DNA from 2 places in the Deferrisoma camini S3R1 genome. Region 1 is predicted to be linked to the other one. Evidence: riboswitches for the same ligand, from Rfam matches in the RefSeq annotation. Region 1 holds a riboswitch; the other holds the start of a gene.
The links. A riboswitch is a leader RNA that binds a small molecule or an ion and turns the genes downstream of it on or off. The one in region 1 is predicted to bind molybdenum cofactor.
Positions count from the first base shown of each region.

Region 2: linked by a shared signal. The riboswitch ahead of DEFCA_RS0111875 (ABC transporter permease) and the one ahead of DEFCA_RS0110705 (porin) in region 1 are both predicted to bind molybdenum cofactor.

Region 1 is NZ_JAFN01000001.1:2,441,853-2,447,679, forward strand. Features, by position in the region: gene uvrA (excinuclease ABC subunit UvrA) at 1-43, shown strand, start outside; gene DEFCA_RS0110695 (tRNA (cytidine(34)-2'-O)-methyltransferase) at 40-504, shown strand; gene DEFCA_RS0110700 (substrate-binding domain-containing protein) at 520-1,353, opposite strand; gene DEFCA_RS0110705 (porin) at 1,541-2,743, opposite strand; molybdenum cofactor riboswitch at 2,854-2,971, opposite strand; molybdenum cofactor riboswitch at 3,008-3,131, opposite strand; gene DEFCA_RS0110710 (phenylacetate--CoA ligase family protein) at 3,189-4,490, opposite strand; gene pyk (pyruvate kinase) at 4,685-5,827, shown strand, end outside.
Region 2 is NZ_JAFN01000001.1:2,693,867-2,699,693, forward strand. Features, by position in the region: gene DEFCA_RS24240 (methyl-accepting chemotaxis protein) at 1-1,564, shown strand, start outside; gene DEFCA_RS0111870 (ABC transporter ATP-binding protein) at 1,561-2,556, opposite strand; gene DEFCA_RS0111875 (ABC transporter permease) at 2,553-3,245, opposite strand; molybdenum cofactor riboswitch at 3,359-3,461, opposite strand; gene DEFCA_RS0111880 (hypothetical protein) at 3,874-4,416, opposite strand; gene smpB (SsrA-binding protein SmpB) at 4,783-5,247, opposite strand; gene DEFCA_RS0111890 (SoxR reducing system RseC family protein) at 5,249-5,662, opposite strand; gene DEFCA_RS0111895 (M42 family metallopeptidase) at 5,782-5,827, opposite strand, start outside.

The sequences.
Region 1 (5,827 bases):
CACCGGCCGGCACCTGGCCCGGTGGATGGAGGGCAGGCCGTGAGCCCGGTTGCCCTCCACGTGGTCCTGGTGGAGCCCGAGATCCCCCCCAACACCGGCAACATCGCCCGGCTGTGCGCGGCCACCCGGACCCACCTCCACCTGGTCCACCCCCTGGGGTTCTCCACGGACGACCGCCACCTCAAGCGGGCCGGGCTGGACTACTGGCCCCACGTGTCGGTGCGCGAGCACCCGAGCCTGGGGGCCGCCCTGGCGGCCAGCGGCTCCGGCCCGGTGTTCTACTTCTCGGCCCGGAGCGGCCGACCCTACGACCGGGCCCCGTTCGCCCCCGGATGCCGGCTGGTGTTCGGACCCGAGAGCCGGGGGCTTCCGCCGGACCTGCTCGAACGAAACGCGTCCCAGGTGTTCCGGATTCCGATCTGGGGCCGGGTGCGGAGCCTCAACCTCTCCACGGCCGTGGGGGTGGTGGTGTACGAGGCGTACCGGCGGCTCGGCGCGTGGTGAAGGCCCCAGGGGCGGCTACGGGTTCGGGATGGCGTCGGGGAAGAACAGCTGCTCCCCGCCCTTCTTGAACCGCTTGATGATCCGCTGCCCCCGGGGCCCGGTGATGTACCCGATGAGACACATGGCGCCCTCGTAGTTGGCGTCCGGGTACCGGGCCGGGTTCACCGCGATGATGCCGTAGGGGTTGGCCAGGGCCGGATCGCCCTCGTACACGATCCGAAGGCCCATCTTCTCCCGAAACGCGAGGTACGTGCCCCGATCCGACAGGGTGTAGGCCCCGAGCTCGTCGGCCATGCGCAGCACCGCGCCCATGCCCTGGCCGGCCTCCTTGTACCAAGCCCCACCAGGCTCGAGGCCGGCCGCGGCCCAAAGGGCCTTCTCCTTCTTGTGGGTGCCCGAGTCGTCGCCCCGCGACACGAACGAGGCCTCGGCCCTGGCGATCCGGCGAAGGGCCTCGGCGGCCGAGCCCGAGCCCCGCACGCCGGCCGGGTCGTCGGCCGGCCCCAGCACCACGAAGTCGTTGTGCATCACGTCACGCCGGTTCACGCCGTAGCCGTCGGCCACGAACTTGTCCTCGGCCGGCCGGGCGTGCACCAGCACCACGTCCACGTCGCCGTTGGCTCCCAACCGCAGGGCCTTGCCGGTGCCCACTGCGATCACGTCCACCTTGCACCCCCAGGTCTCCTCGAAGGGGGGCAGCAGCCGGGCCAGGAGCCCCGAGTTCTCGGTGCTGGTGGTGGTGGACATCCGGATGCGGCACTCGGCGCCGGCCGAGCCGACCCAGCCGGCGACCAGAGCCAGGGCCAGCACCAGCCCGCTCCAGGAACGGATCCATCGACGGTCTCGCATGGTTTTCTCCTTTCTTGCTGCTGGAAGCTTCATCAGGCCCATGCGGGGCCCTACAACGCGAAGGGGCACCCCCGTTGGTCCGGGGGGAGCTAGAGACTAGAGACTAGAAACTAGAGACTAGAACGTATGGGAATTCTGGAGGTTTCAAGCGTCCTAGCCTCCCAGCCTCCTAGCGTCCTAGCGGAAGTCAGAACGCCACCTGGTACTGGACCCGGAACCGATCCTCGGTCGTGGCCGAGCCCGGCCCGTCCTGGGCGCGGATCCGGAACCAGTCGGCCTGGATCTTGTTGCGGTGGCCGTTGAAGAAGGCGTTCAGGGCCACCCCGTAGGACTGGGTCAGGTCGTCGGAGGCGTCCGTGTTCGGGTCGAAGAACTCGTACCGGCCGGCCATCTCCACCACGTCCCTCCACACCAGGGCGCCCCCCTGCACGTACAGGCCCGTGGCGGTCTCGTCGTCCACGCCGTCGGCCTTGGGGTCGATCCGGCGGCGGTGGCCCTCGGCCCGGAGCGAGAACCCCCGGTACGCCACCCCCGCGAATCCCCCCACGCTCACCACGTCGCTCGTGCCCAGGGCCGCGAGCCTTCCGTTCAGGTTCTTGCGGGTGTGGCCCGCCACGTCGTCGTCGTAGGCCACCGAGGCCGCCAGGAACACCTGGGGTCGCTCGGGCCGGTTCAGGCTCGGCTCCCCGGTCAGGGGGCTTCCGCCCATGGGGGCCCACACGACCCGGCCCACGTACAGGTGACCGTCGCCCGAGTTGTTGCGGTTGCGTCCCTCGCCGTTGAACACGCCCGCGTCGTAAGACAGCCCACCGGCCAGCTTACCGTGGACCGTGACGCCCGTGTCCCGGTCGAACCGGAACGTGGCGTCCACCCCGCTTCGCTCCACGAACTGGAGCTTCGAGGCCGACACGTTCCACTGCACGCCGTAGGGCACCTTGTAGGCCCCGGCCTTCACGGAGAACCAGGGGGCGAACGCGTAGTCCCCGAAGAAATCGAACAGGTCCGTGCCCTTCTCGTTGCCCGAGTACACGTTCACGTAGACCTTGTACTCGAGGTTCTTGCGGAACGCGTGCCCCTTGAGCCCCACGCGCGTGCGCTGCACCGAGAAGTTGCTCTGGTTCTCGGCGTCCTCCAGCTCCCGGAACGTGTAGCGCACCTGGCCGTAGCCGTAGATCCGGCCGGAGAACCGGCCGTCGCGGCTCCGGTAGGACAGGTGGTTCGGGGCCGCGGGCACGGCCGGGGCCTGCCGGGCCTCCAGCTCCTTGCGCTCGGCCGCCGTGATGATGCCCTTCTGCTCCAGGCGCTCGAGCAGGTCGACCCGGGCCCACCCGGGCCGGGCCCCCACCCCCAGGGTCGCCAGTACCGCCAGAACTCCCACGACCTGCCGCATTCGTTCCTCCTTTCCGTGATGGGTGAGCGGCGAATCCTCCAAACGAGAAGCGCCCCCTTTCCGGCTGGAAAGGGGGCGCGGGCATGCCGGGCGGACCCCGCACGGGACCCGTCGGTCGCACCGCCTCCTTTCCAAGCACGGGAGGCCCGGCGGTTTCCCGCCGAACCCGTTGGCCGCGCGCCCTAGGACGGACCCCGTAGGCGCCACGGCTCGGAGGCAACACACAAAAAACCCTCCCCGCGGTCGGACGGGGAGGGTGCGCACAACACCGGTCACCCGTCTCCTTTCCGAACGCGGGAGGCCGGGGCGTTTCCACCCCGACCCATCGGCGAACCGCCCGTGGGCCGCTGGGGCCGGTAGGTCGGTCCGCTCGGAGACGCGGGAGAACATAGCCGGCCGGCGGCCCCGGGGTCAAGGGGAACCCCGCCGCCGCCGGCCGAGCCGTCTACTTCTTGCGCTCGTCGATCACCCGCTTGGCCTTGCCCTCGCTGCGGGCGATGCTGCCCTGGGGCACGATCTCCACGGGCGCGTGGATGCCGATCACGGCGTGAATGCGGGCGCTGATCCGACGGGCCAGTTCCTCCAGGGCCTCCTTGCCCTGGGCGTACACGGCGGGCTTGGCCTCGGCCTCCACCTTCATGCCGTCCAGGTGGCCCTTCTTGAACACCCGGATCTGGTAGAGGGGCTCCATCTCCTCGAACTCCATGATCACCGACTCGACCTGGCTCGGGAACACGTTCACGCCCGAGATGATCAGCATGTCGTCGGACCGGCCGAGGATCTTGTCCATCACCACGAGGGTGCGGCCGCAGTCACACTCGACCCGCCGCAGGCTCGTGATGTCGCGGGTCCGGTAGCGCAGCAGCGGCATGGCCCGGCGCTGCAGCGCCGTGAACACGAGCTCACCCTTCTCGCCCAGGGGCACGGGCTCCAGGGTGGTGGGGTCCACGATCTCGGGGTACACGTGGTCCTCGTTCAGGTGCAGCCGGTACGCCTCGCACGAGAACCCCACGCCGGGGCCCATCATCTCGGTCAGCCCGTAGGCCTCGTGGGCGGTGATGCCCATGCGCTCCTCGATCTCCTTGCGCATCTCCACGGTCCACGGCTCGGCCCCGAACGAGCCCACCCGCAGGGGCAGCTTGCGCAGGTCCACCCCCATCTGGTCGGCCTTCTCGGCGATGGTCAGGGCGTAGGTGGGCGTGCAGAACAGCACCGTGCTCCCGAAGTCCTGCATGAGCATGATCTGGCGCTCGGTCATGCCCGAGCCGGTGGGCACCAGGCACGAGCCGATGGCCTCGACCCCCAGGTAGAAGCCCAAGCCGCCGGTGAAGAGCCCCATGCCGTAGGCGTTCTGGCAGATGTCGTCGGGCCGGACCCCCTGGGCCCACAGGGTCCGGGCCATGCACTCCTGCCACTGGGCCTTGTCCTCGGCCGTGTAGGGGCCGGTGATGGGCTTGCCGGTGGTTCCGGAGGAGGCGTGCACCCGCACCAGGTCCTTCATCGGCACGGCGCACAGCCCGAAGGGGTAGTTGTCGCGCAGGTCGTTCTTGACGGTGAACGGAAGGTGACGGATGTCGTCCAGGGTGCGGATATCCTCGGGCTTCACCCCCTTCTCGTCGAGTTTCTGTTTGTAGAACGGGACCCGTTCGTACAGCCAGGCCACGGTCTCCCGGAGCTTCTGTGCCTGGAACTCCTGGAGCTGCTCCACCGGCATGGTCTCGAACTTCTCGTTCCAATACTTCTTCATGGCGTCTCCTCCGTCGAATGGGTGAACACGGCCCGAGCTGCAAACACCATACCAAAACAAACAAAGTTTCCTCAACCGGCCATTCGTTTGATTCCACCCTCCGGACTGGACGGGGCCCGGGGTTCACGGTAAGTTTTCCCCGTTTTGCGAGAAAACCTTATCACGGCCTGCTCCCCGAACCAGCGGAGGAACCGATGCGAAGGGCGAAGATCGTGTGCACCGTGGGGCCGGCCAGCGCCGACCCCGATGTGCTGCGGCGCATGGTGGAGGCCGGCATGGACGTGGCCCGGCTCAACATGAGCCACGGTGACCACTCCACCCACGCCCGCACGGCCGAGCTCGTGCGCGAGGCCGGCCGGGACGTGGGCCGGCCGGTGGCCCTGCTGCTGGACCTGGCCGGCCCCAAGATCCGGCTGGGCGAGCTGGAGAAGCCCCGGGTGGTCCACGCCGGAGAGGAGATCGTGCTCGTCTCGACCCCCGAGCCGGGGGCCCTGCCCGTGAACTACCCCCATCTGGCCGAGGAGCTCGCCCCCGGCGACCGGATCAGCCTGGCCGACGGCGCGATCCCCCTGGAGGTGGTCGCCGTGGAGGGGGGGAGGGTGCGGGCCCGGGTGCTCTCGGGCGGCACGCTCACCAGCCACAAGGGCCTGAACCTTCCGGGCAAGGGCGACGCCCTGCCCGCGGTGTCGGAGAAGGACGCCGACGACCTTCGGTTCGGCCTGAGGCTGGGGGTGGACTGGGTGGCCCTGTCGTTCGTGCGCAGCCCCGCCGACCTGGACCCGGCCCGGCGGATCATGGAGGAGGAGGGGGTGCGGGTGCCGGTGATCGCCAAGGTGGAGAAGCGCCAGGCCCTCGACCGCATCGACGGGATCCTGGAGGCGTTCGACGGCATCATGGTGGCCCGGGGCGACCTGGGCGTGGAGATGCCCATCGAGGAGGTGCCGGGCATCCAGAAGCGGTTGATCCGCGAGGCCAACCGGCGGGCCAAGCCCGTGGTCACGGCCACCCAGATGCTCCTGAGCATGGTGACCAACCCCCGTCCCACCCGGGCCGAGGTCACCGACGTGGCCAACGCCGTGCTGGACGGCACCGACGCCGTGATGCTGTCGGAGGAGACCGCCATGGGCCACCACCCCGTGGAGGCGGTGGCCACCATGGCCCGGATCGTGCGGCGGGCCGAGGCCGACGCCCCGCCGGCCGACGAGTGCCGCCCCCTGGCCGCCCAGGGGGTGCCCGCGGCCATCGCCCGGGCCACCTGGCACGTGGCCCGGGACGTGGGCGCCAAGGTCATCGTCACCCCGACCCGCAGCGGCTCCACGGCCCGGCTGGTGGCAGCC
Region 2 (5,827 bases), 250 kb from region 1:
GGTCGCCGTCCTCGTGACCGTGCCCGTGGTGGGGGGAGGAATCACTGCGTACCAGATCGCCCGCACCCAGGCCTTGGAACAGATGCGCACCGAGGTGGACAACCTCGCCCAGGCGGCGCTCCTCTTATGTGAAGGCTATTACAAGGCCACCGGCGCCAAGGAGCCCGGCCCGGAGCTGCGCAAGGCCCTTTTGGGACTTCGGGTTGGGGAGACCGGGTACCCTTTTGCCGTCCGGTCGGACGGCACCACCGTGCTCCACCCCAAGCTCGAGGGCAAGAACGTCAAGGACGCCAAGGACGCCCGGGGCAAGCCGTTCATCCGGGACATGCTCTCGATGCGGGACGGTTGGGTGGAGTACTGGTGGCAGAACCCCGGCGAGCCCCGCGCCCGGAAGAAGATCGCCCGGGTGCTCTACTTCGAGCCCTGGGACTGGGTGATCGGGGTGGGAAGCTATGAGGACGAGTTCCTGACCATCCCCTGGGCCATCCGGGACGTGACGGTGGGTGCCTCGGCCGTGGCGATCGGGATCGCGGTGCTGGTGGGGTTCTGGTTCGCCCGCGGCGTGGGCAACGCGGCCGGCCAGCTGGGGCAGGCGTTCGAACGCCTGGCCCACGGGGACCTGGGCGCGTCCGTGGAGATCCACCGCTCGGACGAGCTGGGGGTTCTGGCCCGGGCGTACGGCGAGATGCGGGGCGGGCTCGTCGACCTGATCCGGCGGGTGTCCGAGGCGGCCGGGAGGGTGGCCGGGGAGGCCCAGCAGATCTCGGCCTCCAGCCAGCAGGTGGCGGGCGGCGCCGACCAGCAGAGCCACAAGGCCTCCGAGGTGGCGGCCGCCGTGGAGGAGATCTCGGCAACGGTGCTGGAGGTCAGCCAGAACGCCCAGGAGGTGGCCCGAAACGCCCAGCACATGTCCGACGTGGCCCGGGAGGGAGAAGAGATCCTCTCCGAGAGCCTCGCCCGCATGGACGGCATCGCCCGCATGGTGGAGGGCCTGGCGGCCCGCATCGAGGAACTGGGCGGCAAGACCGAGAGCATCGGCCACGTGATCCGGGTGATCGACGACATCGCGGACCAGACCAACCTGCTGGCCCTGAACGCCGCGATCGAGGCGGCCCGGGCCGGCGAGCACGGCCGGGGGTTCGCCGTGGTGGCCGACGAGGTGCGGAAGTTGGCCGAGAAGACCACCAAGGCCACCAAGGAGGTGGAGGCCACGATCCGCTCGACCCAGGAGGAGAGCCGCCAGGCCGTGGAGGCCACGGCCGAGGGCCGGGCCCAGGCCGCCCAAGCGCACGAGGTGTTCGACCGGGCCGGCGAGGCGTTCCGAGCGATCCTGGACCGGGTGAACCAGGTGAGCCAGATGATCGGGCAGATCGCCGTGGCCGCCGAGCAGCAGTCCGCGGCCATCGAGCAGATCTCCAACAACGTGGAGGGGATCGCCACCGTGAGCCGGGACGTGGCCGGCCAGACCGGGGAGCTGGCCCACGCCGCCCAGGGTCTGGCCGCCGAGGCCCACGGCCTCGAGCGGGCCGTGGGGCGGTTCCGGCTCGGGGAGGAGGAGGGCTAACCTCCCAAAACCCGGACCGCCGTGGCCTTGAACGACGCCACGGCCTCGTCGCCCACGGTGAGCCCCAGGCGCTGCCACGACGACCGGGTCACCACGGCCACCAGGCGGGCCCCGCAGTCCAGGGTGACCCACACCTCGCCGTCGGCTACCCGGGCCTCCACCACAGTGCCCCGCAGCCGGTTCCGTGCCGAGGTCGGCGGAATCTCCCGGGAGAGCACGATCTCCCGGGGGTCCACCTCGATGACCCGGGCATCGGCCGGCAACGGCTCCACCACCACGCGCAAGGGCCCGGCCACGAACACGTCGCCCCCGTGCCGTTCCGGCTGGCCCCGGAACACGTTGTCGGGGCCGCCGGGTCGTAACACCCCTCCCTCGGCCCGCCACACCTCGGCGCCCAACCGCCGGGCCTGGGCCGGGTCGTGGGTGGCCAGGACCACCGTGGTGCCCCTCTGCCGGCGCCAGGCGTCCACCACCGCTTCGATGCGCTCGCGGCTCTCGGCGTCCAGGTGGTTTAGTGGCTCGTCCAGCAGGAGCACCCGGGGCTCCAGGGCCAGCACCCGCGCCAGGGCCAACCGCTGGGCCTCTCCCCCGCTCAGCCGGGTGGCCCTCCGGTCGGCCAGGGGCGCGAGCCCCACCTGCTCCAGGGCGGCCGAGAGCCTGGGGGCCACCTCCGGTCCGCGGACGCCCCGGGCCCGCAGGGCCCAGGCCACGTTGGCCGCCACCGAGCGGTCGAACAAGTAGGGCGCCTGGGGCAGGTACCCCACGCCGGCGGGCGGTCTTCCGCCGGGGGAGACCTCGGATCCGAAAAACCAAAGCCGGCCCCCCGAGGCGGGACGGAGAAACGCCAACACCTCCAGCAGCGAGGTCTTGCCCGACCCGTTGGCCCCCACCAGCGCCACCAGGCCGCCGGCCGGCACCTCGAACCGCTCCAGCCGCAGCACCTCTCGCCCCCCTCGGGCGATCCGCAGCCCCTCGGCCCGGTACGCGGTCATGCCGACCTCCGGCGCAGGGCGAACAACGCCGCGTTCACCCCCAGGGCCACGGACAGGAGCACGATGCCCAGGGCCAGGCCCAGCTCGAACTCCCCCTTGCTCGTTTCCAGCGCGATCGCCGTGGTCATGGTGCGGGTGTACCCCCGGATGTTTCCGCCCAGCATCATGGCCACCCCCACCTCACCCACCGCCCGTCCGAACCCGGCCACCAGGGCGGCCAGCACGCCCAGACGGGCCTCCCACAGGGCCATGCGGCCGGTGGCCCAGGGCCCCGCGCCCAAGGCCCGGCAGGTCTGGAGGAACCGGGGGTCCAGCCCCTCGACCGCGGAGACGACCAGGTTCGTCATCAGGGGCAGCACCAAGAGGAACTCGCCCAGCACGATGCCGGGCGGGGTGTAGAGGAGGCCCAACCACCCCAGGGGGCCCTGCCTGCCGATCAGGCCGTACACGAGGAGCCCCACCACCACGGTGGGCAGAGCCATGAGGGTGTTCAGGACCAGCAGGAGGGGTTGGCGTCCCGGGAACCGGCCCAAGGCCACCGCAACCCCGGCCGGCACCGCCGCGGCCGCGGCCAGCGCAGAGGCCGCCCCCGAGACCCATACGCTCGTGCCCACGGCCGCCCACACGTCGGGATCCAGGCCCGTGAGCAGGCCCCAGGCATGGGACAGGGCGAGAACCAGGTAGTCCATCCCCTCCTCGGGCGCCGGGCCGGGGAGCCCGGCCGTGCGAGAACCGTAAGCACGAAAAACCCTCCCCGCGAACGGACGGGGAGGGCGCACACGTTCATCGCACCGGTCGGCCCGTCTCCTTTCCGAACGCGGGAGGCCGGGGCGTTTCCACCCCGACCCGTCGGCGAACCGGCCGTGGGCCCCCGGGGGAACCGGTAGGCCGAGTCGCTCGGAGACACAGGGGCAGTCTAGGCCACGGTGGGACGACCCGTCAACGGGCGTACTGCGACGGGCCCGCCGAAGGAGGAACCCCCCTTCGGCCCTGGGGGGCCCTAACAACGACTTTCGGTGGTCCGGGGCCATTGCCGGCGGCGGGGCACGGGTTTCAGGAACCGGAATTCAGCGGACAGGAGACAGGAAATCCCGAAAAGCAGCTTGAGTTCTCGGGGGGATCCTCTCGGGGGATCGAAGAGCCTTCTTCCTGTCCACCGACTTCTGAATGCTGGCCCCTGAAACCCCATGCCCTCCGAGCTTTGGTGCGGCTCAAAGGCCGCCTAGCCGCCTAGCGGGCCGAAGGCCCCAGACCGTTGACCGTTGACCGTTGACCGTTGACCGTAGACCGACGACCGAAGTTACATGGAAGGCCCTCTCACCAAGAAACGTCGTCTAGGGGCGGAAGGGGAACGATCTCGTCCTCCGACTCCAGCCGGGCCAGCACGGTGTGCAGGTCGTACTTGCCCACCCGGATCCGGCCGTCCACTAGGGGCCGCACCGGCGGGGCGAACCCGCACCGCACGTGGAGGTCGAGCCGGGGCATCTCGCCGGGCTCGCTCAGGCAGAACATGCCGGGCCGCTTCAGCAGGTCCTGGTACACACCGTAGATCAGGAGATGGCTCAGGCCCCGGCCCCGGGCCGGGGGCACCACGAAGATCAGGGTGTCGTCCAGCACCGACGGGTCCCCGCTGTGGGCCACGGCATAGAACCCAAGCTCCCGGTCCGGCCGGGAGTCCTCCGCCACGGCCAGCCCGGCCACGAACCGCTCCGGGTCGAACCGGCGGGCAAAGGCCGGCTCCCCAGCGGCCGAGGCGATCCGCTCGGGATCATCCGGCCCGATCGGTGTGAGCACGTAGTCCTGCCTGCGAAACCGGACCCTGCGTTCCCCGCCGTCCACTGGCGCCTCCCATCCTTCCACAGCCGACACTCCGGCAAGTCCCCTGCCCCTCCGGCACGGGGCCAATCGTTTTGAATGCAACTTGGCAACAGGCCCTTCGGGGCCGGGCAGCGGGGAAGGGTAACGTTCCGTGATCCGGGGGCCTTGGCGGCGGGGGGCGTGGGGCCTGCTGTTCAGGAGCCGGGGTCCGGAGGACAGAGGGCAGAAGCGTAAGGCGCCTCCCCCGATGCGCGAAGCTCTACAGAAAGTGGGGTGGGAGGCTTTCCTCGCGGCCTACCGGAGCTGAATTCTGACAGCTGGTATGGCCGCGCGCGGCTCTCCAGCAGCCCCCATGCCCCCGAGCTTTGGTGCGGTTCGAGAGCCGCCCAGCGGGCCGAAGGCCCCAACTCAACGGCGGCGCATGGCCCGTTGGATCTCCCGCTGGGCGTCGGCGCGCTTGAGGTCCTCGCGCTTGTCGTAGTGTTTCTTGCCCCGGCCCAGCCCCAGCTCCACCTTGGCGTGGCCGCCCCGGAAGTACACCCGCAGGGGCACCAGGGTGTACCCCTTCTGTCGCACCTTCCCGTGGAGGCGACGGATCTCGTACTTGTGCAGGAGGAGCTTCTTGTCCCGGTCGGGGTCCTGCTCCTCCCGCCGGCCGTGGGGGTAGGGGGAGATGTGGAGCCCCGAGATCCACGCCTCGCCGTCCTGCACCCAGGCGTAGGCGTCGGTGAGGTTGGCCTTGCCCTCCCGCAGGCTCTTGACCTCGCACCCCCGCAGAACGAGCCCGGCCTCGAAGGTTTCCTCGATGTGGTAGTCGCGCCGGGCCTTCTTGTTGGTGCACACCACCTTGACGCCCTCGGACCTCTTGGCCACCTCACCCCCTCCGCACGATCCGGGGCATGGCGGTCTTGCGCCCGCCCCACCGGGACGCAACCAGGGCGCCCGCCATGGCCACGAGCCCGAGGATGGCCGCGCCTGCATCGGGCCCGATGCCGAACCGGGGCCCCAGGGCGTTCCCCGCCACCGCCCCCGCCACCAGCACCAGCACCGGCACCAGGTACACCCAGAACGAGGCCTTCACCACGGCCGCCTCGGGCACGGCCACCGTCACCCGGTCGCCCGGGGAAACGCCCAGGGGGTCCTGAACCCACACCCGGGCCTCCCGGCCACCCCCCAGGTGCGCGCACGCCCCCCGGGCGGCGCACCCCTCGCAGGCGCTGCCCCGCTGGGTCTCCACCAGGGCCCGGCCGGGCCGGACCTCCAACACCTTTCCGGTCTCTTCGATCATGGAAGCTCCTGCCAACAGGCTTCGGGCTTTCGGCCGCTGGCGGCTGGGCAGCTAGGCGGCTGGGCGGCTCACGGGCCCCGCCGCCGCCGAGGCTTCGGGAGGCGTGGGGTCTGCCAGCCTCACTGGGGAATCCAGTCCCGGTCCGGGCCGATCCGCAGGAGCACC